DNA from 2 places in the Paraburkholderia sp. MM5477-R1 genome. Region 2 is predicted to be linked to the other one. Evidence: riboswitches for the same ligand, from Rfam matches in the RefSeq annotation. Region 2 holds a riboswitch; the other holds the start of a gene.
The links. Region 2 has a riboswitch for thiamine pyrophosphate ahead of thiC (phosphomethylpyrimidine synthase ThiC). Riboswitches for the same ligand answer to the same signal wherever they lie in the genome.
Positions count from the first base shown of each region.

Region 1: linked by a shared signal. The riboswitch ahead of OKW35_RS43345 (FAD-dependent oxidoreductase) and the one ahead of thiC (phosphomethylpyrimidine synthase ThiC) in region 2 are both predicted to bind thiamine pyrophosphate.

Region 1 is NZ_JBNDMC010000009.1:79,057-87,911, reverse strand. Features, by position in the region: gene OKW35_RS43375 (flagellar basal body L-ring protein FlgH) at 1-107, shown strand, start outside; gene OKW35_RS43370 (response regulator) at 202-945, opposite strand; gene OKW35_RS43365 (hypothetical protein) at 1,047-1,715, opposite strand; gene OKW35_RS43360 (hypothetical protein) at 1,780-2,253, opposite strand; gene OKW35_RS43355 (SDR family NAD(P)-dependent oxidoreductase) at 2,459-3,262, opposite strand; gene OKW35_RS43350 (ABC transporter ATP-binding protein/permease) at 3,259-5,010, opposite strand; TPP riboswitch at 5,442-5,565, shown strand; gene OKW35_RS43345 (FAD-dependent oxidoreductase) at 5,787-6,923, shown strand; gene thiS (sulfur carrier protein ThiS) at 6,983-7,180, shown strand; gene OKW35_RS43335 (thiazole synthase) at 7,288-8,103, shown strand; gene thiE (thiamine phosphate synthase) at 8,100-8,855, shown strand, end outside.
Region 2 is NZ_JBNDMC010000007.1:1,054,769-1,063,623, forward strand. Features, by position in the region: gene OKW35_RS33810 (DMT family transporter) at 1-857, opposite strand, end outside; gene OKW35_RS33815 (L-lactate permease) at 1,149-2,747, opposite strand; gene OKW35_RS33820 (hypothetical protein) at 3,042-3,512, opposite strand; gene OKW35_RS33825 (glycine zipper 2TM domain-containing protein) at 3,747-3,971, opposite strand; gene thiC (phosphomethylpyrimidine synthase ThiC) at 4,117-6,048, opposite strand; TPP riboswitch at 6,137-6,254, opposite strand; gene OKW35_RS33835 (GreA/GreB family elongation factor) at 6,397-6,798, opposite strand; gene OKW35_RS33840 (hypothetical protein) at 7,393-7,851, shown strand; gene OKW35_RS33845 (DUF1223 domain-containing protein) at 7,963-8,826, shown strand.

The DNA.
Region 1 (8,855 bases), on a different contig from region 2:
GCAAGGTCGCGAACGCGCGCATCGAGCAGGCGGGCCTCGGCATGGTCAACGATGCGACGACGATGGGCTGGCTGCAGAGGATGTTTCTGAGTGTGCTGACGTTTTGACCGTCAGCCGGGTCAGCGCGGTGCGCGCGACACCGCGCTGCGCGTTACGTGCGACGCGTGGGCCGCATCAACCGGCTTCGACCATCCGGCGCCGCTAACCGAGCGGCGGCGCAAGCCCGCGTTCGGCCGCGCCGATCTCGCCGTCCGGCACGAACACGTAGCCGCGTCCCCACACCGTCTGCACGTAGCGCGGTTCCGACGGGTCCACTTCGATCAATCGACGCAAGCGCCAGATCGATACGTCGAGACTGCGATTGCGATGCGCTTCGCTATTGCCGTGCAGTTTTTCGAGCAGCTGCGCACGCGTGAGCACGGTCATCGCGTGCGTGACGAACACCTTCAGCATCGCGAATTCGCTCGAACGCAGCGTGATGCGTTCGCCGTCGCGGCGCAGTTCGCGCGCGGGGAAGTTCACTTCGAAGCGGCCGAAATGATAGGGCGCGCGCTGTTCGGGCGCGCCCGGCGCGATCGAGCCGCGACGCCGCAGCACGGTGCGAATCCGCGCGACGAGCTCGCTCGGTTCGAAAGGCTTGCCGAGATAATCGTCGGCGCCGAGTTCGAGGCCGATCACGCGATCGATCGGATCGGCGCGCGCGGTCAGCAGGATCACGGGAATGTCGTCGCCGGCGACACGCAAGGCGCGCAGCGCGCTGATGCCGTCGAGCTCTGGCATCATGATGTCGAGCACGACGAGCGCGGGACGCTCCTGCTGCAATCTGCGCTGCAACGCCAAGCCATTTTCCAGCATGGCGACCTTGAAGCCGCGGCCGTGCAGATATTCGCCGACGAGCTCGCGTACGACGGGATCGTCATCGACGATCAGGATGGTCTGGTTCATTCAGGTCATCTTAGTGATGCGCACGGGCCGCGCAAAGCGTATACCGCTTTCCAATCCTTTCCCGTGTAAGGCGCTGCAAGCGAAAGCAAAGCCGCGAGCACTCAGTGGGGCGGCGGGAAGGCCTGCGAGGTTTGCAGGGTCTGCTGTTGCTGCGCTTGACGCGGGAAATCGGTCCGATCGACCACCATCCGCTCGATCAGTCCGCCGAGCTTGACCGAGGCCGACGAAAAACGGTCGGTGTTCAGGCCGCCGGTCTGATAGCGCGCGGTGACCAGAATGCGGCCCCCCTGGATCAGCGTCAGATCGATGATCGACAGGTACTGGATCGATTCGTCGCTGAACGAGCGGCGGCCATAGTCGATCGCGGCGTCGTAGACGAGCCGCGCTTCGCAGCCGGCCGGCGAGGTGCCCGGATTGTAGACGTCCGAACGAATACCGCGCCGCTCGAGCGCGAGCTGCAGCGCCGGCACGAAATCGCCGACCGACACCGTCGGGTTCACTTCGATGCAGACGTGCTGCAAATCCGCGGGCCGCCCGTTGACGAAGGTCGGCGACGAGTAGTTCGACGCGATCGCGTAGCCGGCCTGGATGACCGAGCCGGTGGCGTCGGCGGCCTGGATCAGCGTCCAGGCGCAGCCGTCGAGCGCGAGCGTCAGCGTCGCGGCGAAGGCGGCGAGGGCGCAACGACGCCGGCATATCAGCGAGGCGACCAGACCCAGGCGCGAATGCCTGGTTGCCGCTGGCGCGCGCACGGTCGGCGACGAGGTCATGAGGCAGCGCCCGATCCCGGTCACGAAATGCGATGGAGCATCAAAAGCAGCGACGGCCGCGCGCTCAGCGCGTCACGCGCAGTCGCAGTTCGTTCTGACCTTGCACGCTCGCGGTGACGTTCACGCGACGGGCGTCGGTGGTCACGACGAAATGCTGGCGCACCGGTGTGTTGACGTCATGCACGACGCGCGGAAAGCAGGCGGCGATGTCGGCGCCGAGTTCTTCGAGCGGATCGTTGATGACGCCGTCGGCTTGCCAGTGCGCGCGCCAGTGGCAGTCGTACGCGTGCGGGCTGGCGCGGCAATCGTCCGTATTGGAGACGCCCGGCAGTTGCGCGGCGGTCTCGTTTGGCAGTCGCCGGAAATCGCTCGCATCGACGATGTGCGTGAGCGCCGCGCAGATATCGGCGGGTTGGTTCGGCTCGGTCGTTTGCGCGGCATCGACGGCGTTCGTGAGCAGCAGCGCCGCGCCGCAGGCGAGCGCGATGCGCGGGAGCAAAGACGGGAGCAAAGGTGAAACACGGCGAGCGAATGACATGGGCGAGGAGTCCGAAGAGCGGTTGCGATGAAAGACGTGACTGACATCAACGACGGCCGGCGCATGGCGCGGCCCGTACGACTATCGTCGCTGCTCGCCGGCATTTTCAAAGCGCGGAACAGCTTGCGCGCTCCGCAAATGCTTTCGAACTCTTCTCGTGTCTTTCCGGATGTTGCGCCCGGAGGTGCCGGCGCGCAGGCGAGGCTTAACCGAGCGTCAAGCCGCCATCGATGTGAATCACCTGGCCGGTGATGTGGCGTGCCGCGTCGGACAGCAGGAATGCGATCAGCGCGGCGACGTCGTCCGGTTCGGCAACATGACCGAGCGGCGTGGCTTCGGCGGCGTGCGCCCACACGGCCGCGCTGTCGGCGCTTGGGCCGCGATCCTTGCGCGTGTAGCCCGGCGCCACGCAATTGACGGTCACGCCGAGCGGCGCGAGCTCCGCGGCCGCCGTTTTCGCAAGCGCTTCGAGTGCCGCTTTCGCGGCCGCCGTCGCGGCGAATGGCGCATCCGCGCGATAGCGATGCGCGACGAACGAACTCAAGGCGACCACGCGACCGCGCTTCGATGTTTCGAGCGCGGGCATCGCGCGCCGCACGAGCGCGGCGAAGGCGGCTGGCATCGCGGCGAAGGCGGCGCCGAAGGTGTCGGGATCGAGCGCGGCCAGCGTTTGGCGCTGCGCATGGCCGGCGTTCGCGACCAGTTGATCGAGTGCGCCGAAGCTCGCGAGCGTCTGATGGATCACGTGCTCCGCCGCGCCGCGCTCGGCGAGGTCGCCGAACACGGTCGCGCAGCGTGCGCCGCTTGCCGTGCAGTCGGCGGCAACCTGCACGAGCCGTCGACGGGAGGCGTCGTCTGCGCCGCGCGCGTGCAGCATCAACGACGTATGCGGCGCCGCGAGGCGCCGTGCGAGCGCCGCACCGATGCCGGAACCGGCGCCGGTGATCAGCACGACCCGAGCGGCGGTGCCGTGCGCTTCGCTGACGTGAGCGCCGCTCGCGTCGCTCACGCCGCTACCGCTTCGACAGAACGCTCGACGTCGAGCGTTTCGTCATGGAACGCTGCGAGCGATTCGCGATGCGCGACGCTGACGATCGCGGCCTTCGGCAACCGCTCGGTGAACAGCCGATAGAGCCGCGCCTCGTTTTCCGCGTCGAGCGCGCTGGTCGCTTCGTCGAGGAACAGGTAGTCCGGCTTGTGCAGCAGCACGCGCGCGGCGGCGAAGCGCTGCTGCTCACCCGGCGACAGCACGCGAGTCCAGTGCGCCGTTTCCTGCAGACGGTCCGCGTATTCCGACAGATGGCAGGTGATGAGCGCGTCGCGGCATTCGTCGTCGCCATAGGTGTCCGCCGCCGACGGATACGCGAGCGCCGCCTTCAGCGTGCCGATCGGCATGTAGCTGATCTGCGGGATGAACATCATGCGCGCGTTGACTGGTGCGTCGATCGAGCCGTCGCCGAACGGCCACAGGCCCGCGAGCGCGCGCATCAGCGTGCTCTTGCCGGCGCCCGACGGACCGCGCACGAGCCAGCGCGAGCCCGGCCGGATCGCGATATCGCGGATGCGCGACAGTGGGTTGCCATTGGGCAGGGCGAGCTGGAGGCTGTCGGTGGTAAGCGTGTTGCTGTCGACGAAATGCAGATTGATGCCGCCATGTTCCGTGGCCGGCGACACCGATTCCTTCAGACGCGGCGAATGCACGACGCGCTTGAATTCGCGCAACCGGTTCACGGTCGCGCGCCATTCGACGAGGCTCGTATAACTGTTGATGAACCACGAGAACGAATCGCTGACCGTGCCGAACGCGCTCGAAATCTGCATCAGCACGCCGAACGTGAACGCGCCCGCGAAGTAGCGCGGCGAGGCGACGACGATCGGGAAAATGATCGCGATCTGGCCGTAGAAGCTCAGCACGAAGGTGAGGCGCTTCGTGTACTTCATCACCTGCCACCAGTTGTCGCGGATGCGGCCGAACAGCGTGCGCGCGTTCGTCTTCTCGGTTTCCATGCCGTTGTAGAACGCGATCTGCTCGGCGTTCTCACGCAGCCGGATCAAGCCGAAACGGAAATCGGCCTCGACTTTCTGTGCCTGGTAGTTGATCGACACGAGCGGATGGCCGACCTTCTGCGTGACGAGCGAGCCGCCCACCGCATACAGCGCCGCGGCCCACACCATGTAGCCGGGGATCTGCAGCGGCATGCCGCCGAGCGAGATGCTCAACGCGCCCGCGAGCGACCACAGGATCGTGATGAACGACACGAGCGTGACGACGGTCGACAGCAGATCGAGCGTTAGCGACAGCGTGGTGGTCGCGAACGACTGCAGGTCGTCGCTGATCCGCTGGTCGGGGTTGTCGGCGAGACGGTCGCGCTCGATGCGGTAGAACGCGCTGTCGTCGAGCCACTCGTTCAGGTAGCGGGTGGTCAGCCACTGGCGCCAGCGGAAGCCGAGCATCTGGCGCAGATAGCGTCCATACACGGCGAGGATGATGAAACCGAACGCGAGTCCGGTAAAGATCATCAGCAGGTGCGGGAAGTCGTGGACGTTCTTCGCCTGCAGCGCGTTGTAGAAGTCCCTGCTCCAGCTATTCAGGCGCACGTTGATCCAGACGACGAGCAGGTTCATCACGATGATCGTGACGAGCAGCCCCCACGCGATGCCTCGTTCCTCGGAAACCCAGTAGGGCTTGATCAGGGTCCACGCGGAGACCTTTTCGTCGGGCGGCAGCGCGGGGCTGGCGGAAGTATGTGGTGTCATGAGCATCCTGATGAAGTGCTGACCCGAAGTGCCATTCCGGCGTACGGGTCCGATCTGGTTGACCCATGTCGGGCGATCCCGCGAACAGCAGGCGCCTTTGCGAGGGCGTGGCTGCCGCGGGTCTGCGATACCTGGCCGGGCATCGCGCCATCACGCTCGATGAACGCGAGTCCGGACGGGCGCCCGATTCTGGCGTGACGCCCTTAAGCGAAAATTAATTTTCGGGGCCGGCATCCGCTGCGGTGCCGCCGCCACGCATGCGGCCACGAGCGTCGCGCGCGCCGCGTTTTTGCGGCACCGGTCACGGCATTGTGCCAGAGCGCCGGGCCGCTTCGCACCGGCATCTCGATAGACGGTGCCAGATCAAAATTGGGGTGGCCACCATGGAGCGCTGGTTTGCGGGCGCCGCGCCTTTTATGGTCTAATGACCTGCGACGAAACAGGGGTGCTTCGCCCACAGGCGGCATGACTTTCATGCCGGGGCGGCGAGGCTGAGAGAGACCCTTTGCACCCGATCCGGGTAATACCGGCGCGGGAAGTTTCCGGAAGCAACCGTCTTCCATTCCCCGCCGGGCGGCGAGCGCAGCTCACATGTGCACGTCGTGACCGGCCGGCTTCACCCGCCGGTTTCGTCCTGGGTACGTGCGTTTTTGGCCGTACGGAAAGGACTCGATGACCGCCTATTCTTCAGACATGCATTTTTCCCTTCGTCACGCCGCCTCGGGCGAGCCGTGCCGTTTTGGTTTTGCCCACCGCAGTCGAACGGAGCGCGCGCGATGAACCGTCCCGCCCGACCCGATTTCGCCGTGCTCGGCGGCGGCCTGTGCGGCCGCCTGGTCGCGTGGCACCTCGCTGGCGACGGGCATCGCGTGGCGCTCTACGAGCGCGGCGATGCCACCGGTTCGCAGGCTGCCGCGTGGGTCGCCGCCGCGATGCTCGCGCCGCTGGCAGAGGCCGCGAGCGCCGAGCTGCTGATCACGCGGCTTGGCGCGAGTTCGCTCGAAAGCTGGCCGCGCGTGCTTGCCGAACTGCCGGAGCCGGTGTTTTTCCAGCGCAACGGCACGCTCGTCGTCTGGCATCACGCGGATCGCACCGAGGCGCCGCTATTCGAGCGGCGCGTGCGTGCGAACGCGCCGGCCGAGTTGCTCGACGGCGGCTTCGTCGCGTTGGCGGGCGCGCAGATCGGCGCCGCCGAACCCGCGTTGGCCGGCCGCTTCAGCCAAGGCTGGCTGCTGCCGCGAGAAGGCCAGCTCGACAACCGCCAGGTGCTGTCCGCGCTCGCGGCCGGGCTTGCCGAGCGCGGCGTCGACACGCACTGGAACACGCCGATCGACGACGCGTCGCTGCCCGAGGCCGGCATCACCATCGATTGCCGCGGGCTCGGCGCGAAGCCGGTGCTGCCGACGCTGCGCGGCATCCGCGGCGAAGTTGCGCGCGTGCATGCGCCTCACCTGCAGCTGACGCGCCCGGTGCGGCTACTGCATCCGCGTTACCCGCTGTATATCGCGCCGAAGCAGAACGGCCTCTACGTGATCGGCGCGACCGAGGTGGAGGGCGAGGACATGTCGCCCGTCAGCGTGCGTTCGGCGCTCGAGTTGCTGAGCGCGGCGTTTTCGGTGCACCCGGGCTTCGGCGAGGCGCGCATTCTCGAGCTGAATTCGCAGTGCCGGCCGACCTTGCCCGATCATCGTCCCGCGCTGCTGTGGGACGGCGCGCGCACGCTGCGCGTGAACGGCCTGTACCGGCACGGCTACATGATCGCGCCCGAAGTCGCCGACGAAGCCGTGCGCTTCGCGAGCGCGCTGCTCGACGGCCGCGTCGGTGATGCCGACGCATTCGCCGGCTGGCGGCGCGACTCACGCTGGAGCGAGCTGTTCCAGCAGCATTTCGCGCGCGAGCCGGCCCGAGCGTAGCGGCCAACGTGCCGCGCGCGATGCCGCTTGCGCCATCGATTGAGCCGTATTCGAACACCATGGACATTCACATCAATCAGAAGCCGTTGTCGCTGCCCGAGGGCGCGACTGTCGCCGATGCGCTCGCCGCCTTTGGCGCGCGTCCGCCGTTCGCGGTCGCGCTCAACGGCGATTTCGTCGCGCGTGCGCAGCATGCGGCGCGCGCGTTGCAAACGGGCGACCGGCTCGACGTCGTGCAGCCGGTCGCGGGCGGCTGAGCGCGACCGCGCCAGCCTGTCGCTTACCGAACGCAACAACCGTCGCCGAAAACCCATTGCCGCAACGCGGTCGGTTCTAGCCGCGAGGGCAAACCAGGATGATGCAAATGACTTCTCACGAGACCGCCGACGCGCTGACGCTATACGGTCAAACTTTTGCAAGCCGTGTGCTGATCGGCACATCGCGCTATCCGTCGCTGCAATCGCTGTCCGATTCGATCGACGCCGCGCGCCCCGGCATGGTGACGGTCGCGCTGCGCCGTCAGATGAACGAGGGCCACGCCGAAGCCGGCTTCTTCGATCTGCTCAAGCGCCATGGCGTGCCGCTCTTGCCGAACACGGCGGGTTGCCTGAGCGTCGGTGAAGCGGTGACGACCGCGCACATGGCGCGCGAAATCTTCGAGACCGAGTGGATCAAGCTCGAACTGATCGGCGACGACTACACACTGCAGCCCGACCCGGTCGGCCTGATCGAAGCCGCCGCGCGGCTCGTCAAGGATGGCTTCAAGGTGCTGCCGTACTGCACCGAAGATCTGGTGATCGGCCGCCGTCTGCTCGACGCCGGCTGCGAGGCGCTGATGCCGTGGGGCGCGCCGATCGGCACCGGCAAGGGCGTGATCAATCCATACGGGCTGCGCGTGTTGCGCGAGCGGCTGCCGGACGTGCCGCTGATCGTCGACGCCGGGCTCGGCGTGCCGTCGCATGCGGCCCAGGTGATGGAGTGGGGCTTCGACGGCGTGCTGCTGAACACGGCCGTGTCGCAGGCGACGCACCCCGACGCGATGGCGCGCGCGTTCGCGCTGGGCGTCGAGGCGGGTCGGCAAGCGTATCTCGCGGGCCCGATGGCCGAGCGCGAGAGCGCGCACGCGAGCACGCCGGTGATCGGCATGCCGTTCTGGCATCAGGATGGAGGTGCCGCATGACTCAGTCGTTGACGCTGAAGGACCGCGATCTGTTCTGGCCGACGGCCGACGAACTCATCGAAGCCGCCGAGCGCATCCGCGCACGTCTCGGCGACTGGCCGCCGACGCACGCGCCGTGGCGCATCTGCCTGATCGCACCCGACGAACCGAACGGTGGCGACCTGATCGTGATCGCCGACGCACAGCAGCACGGCGAGCAGATCGCGCGCTGGCTGACGCGGGGTGCGGGCGTGATCGTCGCCGCGGAAAACCGCGCGACGCTGCATCTGGGCGGCGAGAAGTACGGCCTCGAAGGCCATCTGGCGGAAGACTGGATTCCCGCGCTTGCCGCGTTCCTCGACTGCGGTTTCGATCCGCACGACGCGCTGGTGCTCGCGCTCGCGTGGCGCGATGGCGACGAGACCCGCGCCGACGATGCTTTCCCGGCCGACCTCGCTCGCTTTCCGCGCCTTACCGACCTGCCGGCGGCACCCGCCAAGGCGTTCCCGCGCTGCCCGGCAAGGCTCGGCCTGTATCCGGTGTTGCCGACCGCGGACTGGGTCGAACGGGTGGTCGGCTTCGGCGTGAAGACGGTGCAGTTGCGCCGCAAGTCGGCCCAACCCGCCGACGAGCTGAAGCGCGAAATCGCGCGCTGCGTGGCGGCCGGCCGCGCGCACGACGCGCAGGTGTTCATCAACGATCACTGGCTGGCGGCGCTCGAGGCGGGCGCATACGGCGTGCACCTCGGCCAGGAAGACGTGCATACCGCGGAT
Region 2 (8,855 bases):
ACCAGAATCACAGCGCACCCTTCGAGCATGCCGGGCGACACCGTCTCGCCGAGAAACAACGCGCCCCACAGAATGCCGAAGATCGGAATCACGAAGGTCACGGTGATCGCGCGCGTCGGCCCGGCGACCGCGATCAGATGGAAGAACAGCATGTACGCGATGCCGGTACAGGCGACGCCGAGCGCGATCACCGCGCCCCACGCGCGCAGCGAGATCGGCGCGGCGGGCCAGTAGATGACCGCGAGCGGCAGCAGCACGATCGTCGCGCCGATCATCGTGCCGGTCGCGACGGTCAGCGCGTCGACGCCAGTCAGGTGACGCTTCGTGTAGTTGGCGGCGATGCCGTAGAGCAGCGTGGCGCCGAGCGCGGCGCCGGCCGCAAGCGCGACGCTCAGCGGCGAGGCGGCCGAGCCGGCCGGCGCCGCGATCTGATCCCACACGAGCATCAGCACGCCGAGAAAGCCGACCACGAGACCGAGCGTGCGCAGTGCGCTGAGCCGGTCGCGCAGCCACAGGAAGCCGACCAGCGCGCCCCACAGCGGCGCGCACGCATTGATCACCGACGTGACGCCCGCCGACAGTGTCAGCTCGGCATACGCGAACAGGCAGAACGGTGCCGCCGAATTGACGATACCGACCACGAGCAGCGGCACTGCGTGCGTGCGCAACACGGTGGCGGACTGTTGCAGCGGCCGTCGCGCGATCAGCACGATCGCGAGAAAGAGGGCGCCGATGCCGACGCGCAGCGCCATCAGCGGCGCGACGCCGAAGTCGGTCACGCCGACGCGGATGAACAGGAACGATGCGCCCCACAGGGCAGCGAGGATCAGCAGTTGCAGCAGGTTTCTGGTTTTCATTGGAATGGCGCCGCGCGCAGTTGAGTCGGGACGCCAGCTCATCGTAACAGTGCGATCGCGCGAATCGTTTCAGTACAGGATGAAACGGCAAGATCCGGGAGACAGCCGCGTCCGATGAGGTCGATGGTAAGCGCTGCGAGGGCGCGCGCCAAACGAGCAATTCTCGCCGATATGTGAGAAAAATTGCGATCAGGCGGAACGGCAGTGGGATGGGATCGGAAACGGCGCCCGCGATGCGCGGGCGGCCGTCCGAAAAGATGTGAATTGCATTGCGCCGTTACTGGCGCGACCTCAATGCGGAATCATCCATTGCAGGACGTTCTGCTGCGCCCAGACGAGCACGCCAAGCAGCACCGTCAGCAGAATCGAATGTTTGAAGGTCTTGGCGAACACGACGCCTTCCTTGCCCTTCAATTCGGTGGTCGCGACGCCGGTCGCGATGTTCTGCGGCGAGATCATCTTGCCCATCACGCCGCCCGACGAGTTGGTCGCCGCCATCAGCACCGGATTCAGATTGAGCTGGTTGGCCGCGACCACCTGCAGATTGCCGAACAGCGCATTGCCCGACGTATCGCTGCCCGACAGGAACACCGCCACCCAGCCGAGGAACGCCGACACGAGCGGAAACAGCGGCCCGACCGACGCAACGCCGAGACCGAGCGTGTAGGTGAGTCCCGAGTAGTTCATCAGGTAAGCGAGGCCGACGATCGTTGCCACGGTCAGGATCGCGATGCGCGTTTGCACCCACGTATCGGAGATCGCCTTGCCGAACTCGGCGGGCGAGAGCCGTACGACGAACGCGGTGATGAGCGCGGCGACGAGGATCGCGGTACCGGTCGCGAGCGGCTGGAAGTCCCAGACCGCGCCGTACGGCGTGTTGTAGAGCGTGATGAACACGACCTTGTCGAGACCGGGCCACGACAACTTGATGTCGCCGATCGTGAAGATCCTCGCGATCGTCCAGATGATCACGACGACCGACACGATGATCCACGGATACCAGCCCTGTGCGCCGCCGATCTTGCCGCGCACCTCGCTGATGCGATCGACGTTGATCGCGAATTTCGGATCGACGGCGGGCTTCCAGACGCGCAGGAACGCAACGGTGAGGATCAGCGAAACCAGCGACGACAGCACGTCGGTCAGGCTGTAGTTGATGAAGTTCGAGACGACGAACTGGGTCAGCGCGAAGCTCAGGCCCGAGACCAGCAGCACCGGCCAGATCCGCAGCATGTTGCGAAAGCCCGCGTACACGGCGATCACATAGAAGGGCAGCAGGACCGCGAAGAAAGGCAATTGCCGCCCGACCATCTTGCCGAGCACATCGGACGGCAGATGCGTGACCGCGCCGAGCACCGTGATCGGCACGCCGAGCGCGCCGAACGCGACCGGCGCGGTGTTGAAGATCAGCGTGAAGGTCAGCGCTTCGAGCGTCGGAAAGCCGAGCATGATCAGCAGCGAGCTCGTGATCGCGACCGGCGTGCCGAAACCCGAAATGCCCTCGAGCAGCGCGCCGAACGAAAAGCCGACCACGACGAGCACGATGCGCCGGTCGTTCGGCAGGTTGTCGATCATCCACAGGCGGAAGGCCTCGAAGCGTCCCGAGCGCTGCGCGATGTTGTACAGCAGGATCGCGGTGAACACGATCCACATCACTGGCCAGATCGCGAACACGACGCCAGCCGCGACCGAGTTGAACGCGAGCCCGAGCGGAAACTGCCAGACGAAAATCGCCACGATCAAACCGATGATCAGTCCCGCGAGCGACGCTTGCCACGCGGGCCTGCGCGCCCAGCCGAGCAGCGCGAGCACGGCGATGATCGGCAGCGCGGCGACGATGAACGACGGAAAAAGCGAATTGCCAACCGGCGTGAGTAGTTGATGAAACATCACGTCTCCTTCGTTGTTGTGTAATTCGACGCGGGGATTGCGCATGACGGCGCGTCGCTCTGATTCGGCGGACGCTCGCAACTGGCCTCGACAAAGCGGCGTCGCCCGATTTAAGCGGGTGCTGCATGAAACCTTCCAAGGATAGAGCGCCTTACCGGCGCGTCAAGCCGGGAAAGTACGGGCGGGGTATGCGCGGTGGAGGGCGATACGCGCGGAAAAACGACTCATGAAGAAGCGCGCGCGCCGGCAGTTGAAGTGCCGGCGCGTGCACGCTCCGCGACGAAAGAGGACAGGTCAATGCGAGTGGCCGCCCCAATGGCCACCCCAATGGCCGCCCCAATAACCGCCAATGCCGATCGCAATCGACGGTCCGTAGTAGGCGGGGTAGCCGTAATAAGCGGGATAAGGCGGCGGATAGTAGGCGGGATAAACCGGCGGCGCCGCATACACGGGCGCGGGGACCGCATAACCGGGCGGCATGTCTTGCGGTGCGACCTGCATTTGCGCCTGGGCTTGAGGCGGCTGCTGTTGATCGGTCGCCGGCGCGGTTTGGTCGGCTGTGGTCGCGGGCGCGGTCGAATAGTACGACGGATAATAGCCGGCGGGATAGTAGCCGGCCGGGTAATAACAGCCTGCAAAAAAGAGACTCGAGGCGAGCACGCAAATCGCGGTGGCGGGCCGCGCGAACCTCGCGGAAAAACTGGACGAATCGCGTGGCGTCGAGAGGCGCACCACGCAAAGATGGGTGACGACGCGGGACTTCATGGCGCGCTCCTCGATGAACCGATGCCGCCTTGCGCGACGTCGTTATGAGGAGCTTACGCTCTTGCCGCGGCAGCGCTGTGGCAAAACCGCAACCGCATATTTCAGCCTATTTCCACGCGCGCTGTCGGGACGAGGGCGCACTGCATCCGCCGCCCTCGGCAGTCCGGATCGTGGTCCGAAAAAAATCGTTTGCTGTCCTGTATGAATCGTTGGACGCGTCATCGGACGCAACGCTCACTTGCCGACCTGGTTACCGATGACACCGCCTACCGCCGCGCCGCCCAACGTCGACAAGCCGTTGCCGCCGATTGCCGCGCCAGCGGCGCCGCCGACACCCGCGCCGATCGCGGTGTCGCGTGTGCGTGGGGACATGTCGCCGCATGCCGCGAGACCCGCGACAAGTGAAAGGGCGGCTGCGACCGTACCAAGACGAGTACCGAGATGACGGATCGATTTCATGATGCTGACTCCGCTCGTTGTTGGAAACAGATGTTTCCTTCTCTCAGCACGCAACGTGCCTGCTCGATGCGGTGGAAAAGAAAAGCCCGCCATGCCGGCGGGCTTCGATACTGCAGTGCTGGTTCGCGCGAATCGCGCAACCCGCTCATTGCCGCTGATAAATCTCCGCGCCTTGCTTCATGAACTCGATCGACTTTACTTCCATGCCTTTCTTCAGCGCTTCGTCGTCGGTGACGCCTTGTTGCGCGGCGAACTCGCGTACGTCCTGGGTGATCTTCATCGAGCAGAAGTGCGGGCCGCACATCGAGCAGAAATGCGCGACCTTGGCCGAATCCTTCGGCAGCGTTTCGTCGTGGAATTCGCGCGCCTTGTCCGGGTCGAGACCGAGATTGAACTGGTCTTCCCAGCGGAATTCGAAGCGCGCCTTCGACAGCGCGTTGTCGCGCACCTGCGCACCCGGATGACCCTTCGCGAGATCGGCGGCATGCGCGGCGAGCTTGTACGTGATGATGCCGGTCTTCACGTCGTCCTTGTTCGGCAGACCGAGGTGTTCCTTCGGCGTCACGTAGCACAGCATCGCGGTGCCGAACCAGCCGATCATCGCGGCGCCAATGCCCGACGTGATGTGGTCGTAGCCCGGCGCGATGTCGGTGGTCAGCGGCCCGAGCGTGTAGAACGGCGCCTCGTCGCACCAGTCGAGCTGCAGGTCCATGTTTTCCTTGATCAGCTGCATCGGCACATGGCCCGGACCTTCGATCATCACCTGCACGTCGTGCTTCCACGCGATCTGCGTGAGTTCCCCGAGCGTCTTCAGCTCGCCCAGTTGCGCTTCGTCGTTCGCGTCGTAGATCGAGCCGGGACGCAGGCCGTCGCCGAGCGAGAAGGCCACGTCGTAGGCCTTCATGATTTCGCAGATCTCTTCGAAATGCTCGTACAGGAAGCTTTCCTTGTGATGCGCGAGACACCACTTCGCCATGATCGAGCCGCCGCGCGACACGATGCCGGTCATCCGGTTCGCCGTGAGCGGCACATATTGCAGACGCACGCCCGCGTGGATCGTGAAGTAGTCGACGCCTTGCTCGGCCTGCTCGATCAGCGTGTCGCGGAAGATTTCCCAGGTGAGGTCTTCAGCCTTGCCGTTGACCTTTTCGAGCGCCTGATAGATCGGCACCGTGCCGATCGGCACCGGGCTGTTGCGGATGATCCATTCGCGCGTTTCATGAATGTGCTTGCCGGTCGACAGATCCATCACCGTGTCGCCGCCCCAGCGGATCGCCCACGTCATCTTGTCGACTTCCTCGCCGATCGACGATGTCACCGCCGAGTTGCCGATGTTCGCATTGACCTTCACGAGGAAGTTGCGGCCGATGATCATCGGCTCGCTTTCCGGGTGATTGATGTTGTTCGGGATGATCGCCCGGCCGCGCGCGATTTCCTCGCGCACGAATTCCGCGGTGATTTCGGTGAGGCCGTTCGGACCGAACGCGCTCGCGCCGAATGCCTGGCCGGGGTGCTGACGGCCCATCATCGCGGCGAGCTTGGCGCCGTTCGGGCCGCTCGTCTTCAGGGTCTCGAGGTACTCGGCACGGCGCTGGTTTTCGCGAATCGCGATGTATTCCATTTCCGGCGTGATGAGGCCTTGCTTCGCGTAGTGCATCTGCGTCACGTTCCTGCCGGCAATTGCACGGCGCGGCGTGCGATGCAGTCCCGGAAAGCGCAGCTGCGCGGTGGCCGGATCGGCGGCGCGCTCGCGGCTGAAGCTGCTCGACAGACCGGTCAGCGGCTCGGTGTCGCCGCGCTCCTCGATCCACGCCTCGCGCAGTGCGGGCAGACCCGCGCGGATGTCGATCTCCGCGTCCGGGTCGGAGTAGGGGCCCGACGTGTCGTACACGTAGATCGGCGGATTCTTTTCGCCGCCGAAGCTGTCGGGCGTGTCGGCCTGCGAGATTTCGCGCATCGGCACGCGGATGTCCGGGCGCGAGCCGGTCACGTAGACCTTGCGCGAATTCGGCAACGGCGCGACGGCGGCCTCGTCCACATGGGCTTCGGCGGAAATAAACTTCGGATTGGCGTTCATGTAAGTCTCCGTACAAAGTGGGGCGGCTAAGCAGGAGACCGAGATGGAAGTAGTCGGAAATCGCGGAGAGGTGAGGCCCTTGAGGCTGGAGCGAAATCCGTACGCTTCCCTGCGCTGGCATTATCCAGATCAGGTTCAAAGGGTATTTCTCACCCACGCAACACGGACCTCCAGCTCCGCGCTACGCAGGACCCCCGCGTTAGCAGCGCACACGATACACCGCCCGCCCGCGGTTTGGCAACCTGTCTGAATGACTCAAAAAAACTGGTCCGGATGAAACCAGACATCTCCTATGCTTGATTCGAGACCGCATCAGACAAGGCAACTTACAGCGAGGGAACGGCCGCCTTACAGTGAAAAATCGTCGGCGGCTTCAGGCTGATACAGGATTTTGTCGAGCTTGAGCACTTTCTGATCGCCGCTGGGTGGCGTGAAACGGATGCTCTCGCCGCGGCGCGCGCCGAGCAGCGCGAGGCCAGCCGGCGAGAACACATTCAGGCGCCCTTGCGCGAAATCGGCGTTGGGCGGATAGACGACAGTCCACGTCATCTGTTCGCCGCTCGCTGCGTCGATCAGCGTCGCTTGCGAGTTCATCGTGACGACGTCGGCGGGGATGTCGTGCGAGTCGACGATTACCGCGCGTTCGAGCACATCGTCGAGCATGTGCTGCAACTTGGCGTCGGTGGCCGCGTATTTCTCGAGGCGGGTTACGTCGAGTTCGGTCAGGTAGCAGGTTTTGATCTTCTTCATCATCAGGACTCCGGATAAGGCGGTCATGGATGGCCGCATGCAACGACCCATGGGGTGGTCGGCGGATGAGTGGACGAATGGGAGAGCCCGGTGCCCGGCGACGCGGCCCTGGGTATTGGCGGGCTGCGTCAGCGAGGGCGCCGGGCGGCGTGAAGCGGGACCGTTCGGGACGTCTCGCCGGGGCCGTGCGACGCGACGTCCGCGCGCGCGCACTCGCCTGCGCGGCATGGGCGCAAGCGGGCGAGAGCACGGAAAGTCGGACGACGCAGAGAAGTCACGGGCAAAACGACCAGGTGTTGGGGAAAAGCGATCGAGAGGTGCCGGGCGACAAAGCGTGAGGCCGCGCGGCAGCAGCGAGACGAAAGTTCGATGTTAGCACGCTGTCTCACGCAGCTCCGTTTGCGACGTCGCGCCCGTCGATTGACCGTTTTTGTGCGGTGCGAGAAGAAAGCGGGGTGGTCCGCATTGCGTTCAAGCCAGTCAGAGGATTGCCGTTAAACAAAGTGCAGCGAAGGCCGCACTCCAGCGAAGCGATTCGCGGGATGGCGCGTGAATGGCGCGAGGCGACTCGCGCCGATTGACAAAGAGGTGCACATGAAAGCGGAAAGCAGGCGGTGGCGAACGTTCGGTCGCACAGTCGCGGTGGTGGCATTGCTTGCCGCGCCGCTGGCGGCGCCGGCGGCATCGACGGTGACGGGCGGCGTGATCCGGTTCGTGGGGATGATCGTTGCACCGCCGATGCAGATCAGCGTGGATACGGCGCCCATTGGCGTCGCCGTCGGTAGCGCGAGCGTGGCGGGTCAGCGCTTCTCGCGCACGGTGACGTTCAGCGCGCCGCCGGGCGTCGTCAGCGGGGCCGATGTCGCGCTCGAAGTGAGCGGCGGCACGCAGTCGCGCGATCTGGTGGCGGCGCGGTTCGTCGATGGCACCGGGCGCGTCGCGACGGCCCGCGACGGCCACTACGCGGTCGATCGCGCGGGCGGCGTGCTGTCGCTGAGCGCGAAGCGCACCGATATGGACACGCGCGTGACGGTGGTGGTCAGTTACGACTGAGTCGCGGGCGAGCTTTGGCTGGCTCGTCCCGCGCCGGAAAAAAATTAAAAGAGGCTTGTCATAACCGGCCGCGCGGCTCGACAAACGTGCAGATTACGATCGGAGCACGTCATGTCGACCGCGCACAATCGCTCGATACTTCAGCGCTTTACGACTTTTTCGACGCCCGCCGTCGGCCTCGCGCTTTTTCTGCTGAGCGGTTCCGGCATCAGTGCGGCCGACGCGGCCGGGCCCCTATGCGCCACGCACAGCCCCGCGCACCGCGTCGCGCTCGTCGAGCTGTACAGCAGCGAGGGCTGCGATAGCTGCCCGCCCGCCGACCGCTGGCTCAGTCAATGGAAAAGCGACGGCGCCGCGCACGGCATCGTGCCGCTCGCGCTGCACGTCGACTACTGGAACAGCCTCGGCTGGACCGACCGCTTTTCCCAGCATCGCTTCACCGAACGTCAGCAGACGCTGACGCGTCTCGCGGGCGCGCACACGCTCTATACGCCGGAAGTGTTCGTCGCGGGCCGCGAGCTGCGCGACTGGTCGCAACGCGACAGTTTCGAGCGCCGCATCGACGAGCTCGTCGCCGAACCCGCCCAGGCGAGCGTCGCACTTGCGCTGAGCCCGCGTGCGCCCGGCGCGTTCGATGTCGATGCGCAGTTCAGCACGACGGCAGCCGCCGCCACGGGTGCGTTGAGCGCCTATCTCGCGATCTACGAGAACGCGCTGACGACGCAGGTCGGCGCGGGCGAAAACCGCGGCGCGACGCTGCATCACGAGCGCGTCGTGCGCGCCTGGTTCGGGCCCGTGCCGCTCGTCTCCGGTCACGCGCGGATCCATCAGGACATCGATGTACACGCTGCGAGCGTCGATGCGCAAGCCGATCCGAGCGCCAACGCCGCCGGCCGCTTCGGCGTGGTCGCGTTCGTCGAAAGCGACGCGAGCGGCGACGTGCTACAAGCGACCGACCTTCCCGCGTGCCGTTGATCGACCTCGCGCGCGCCGCATTCACTACC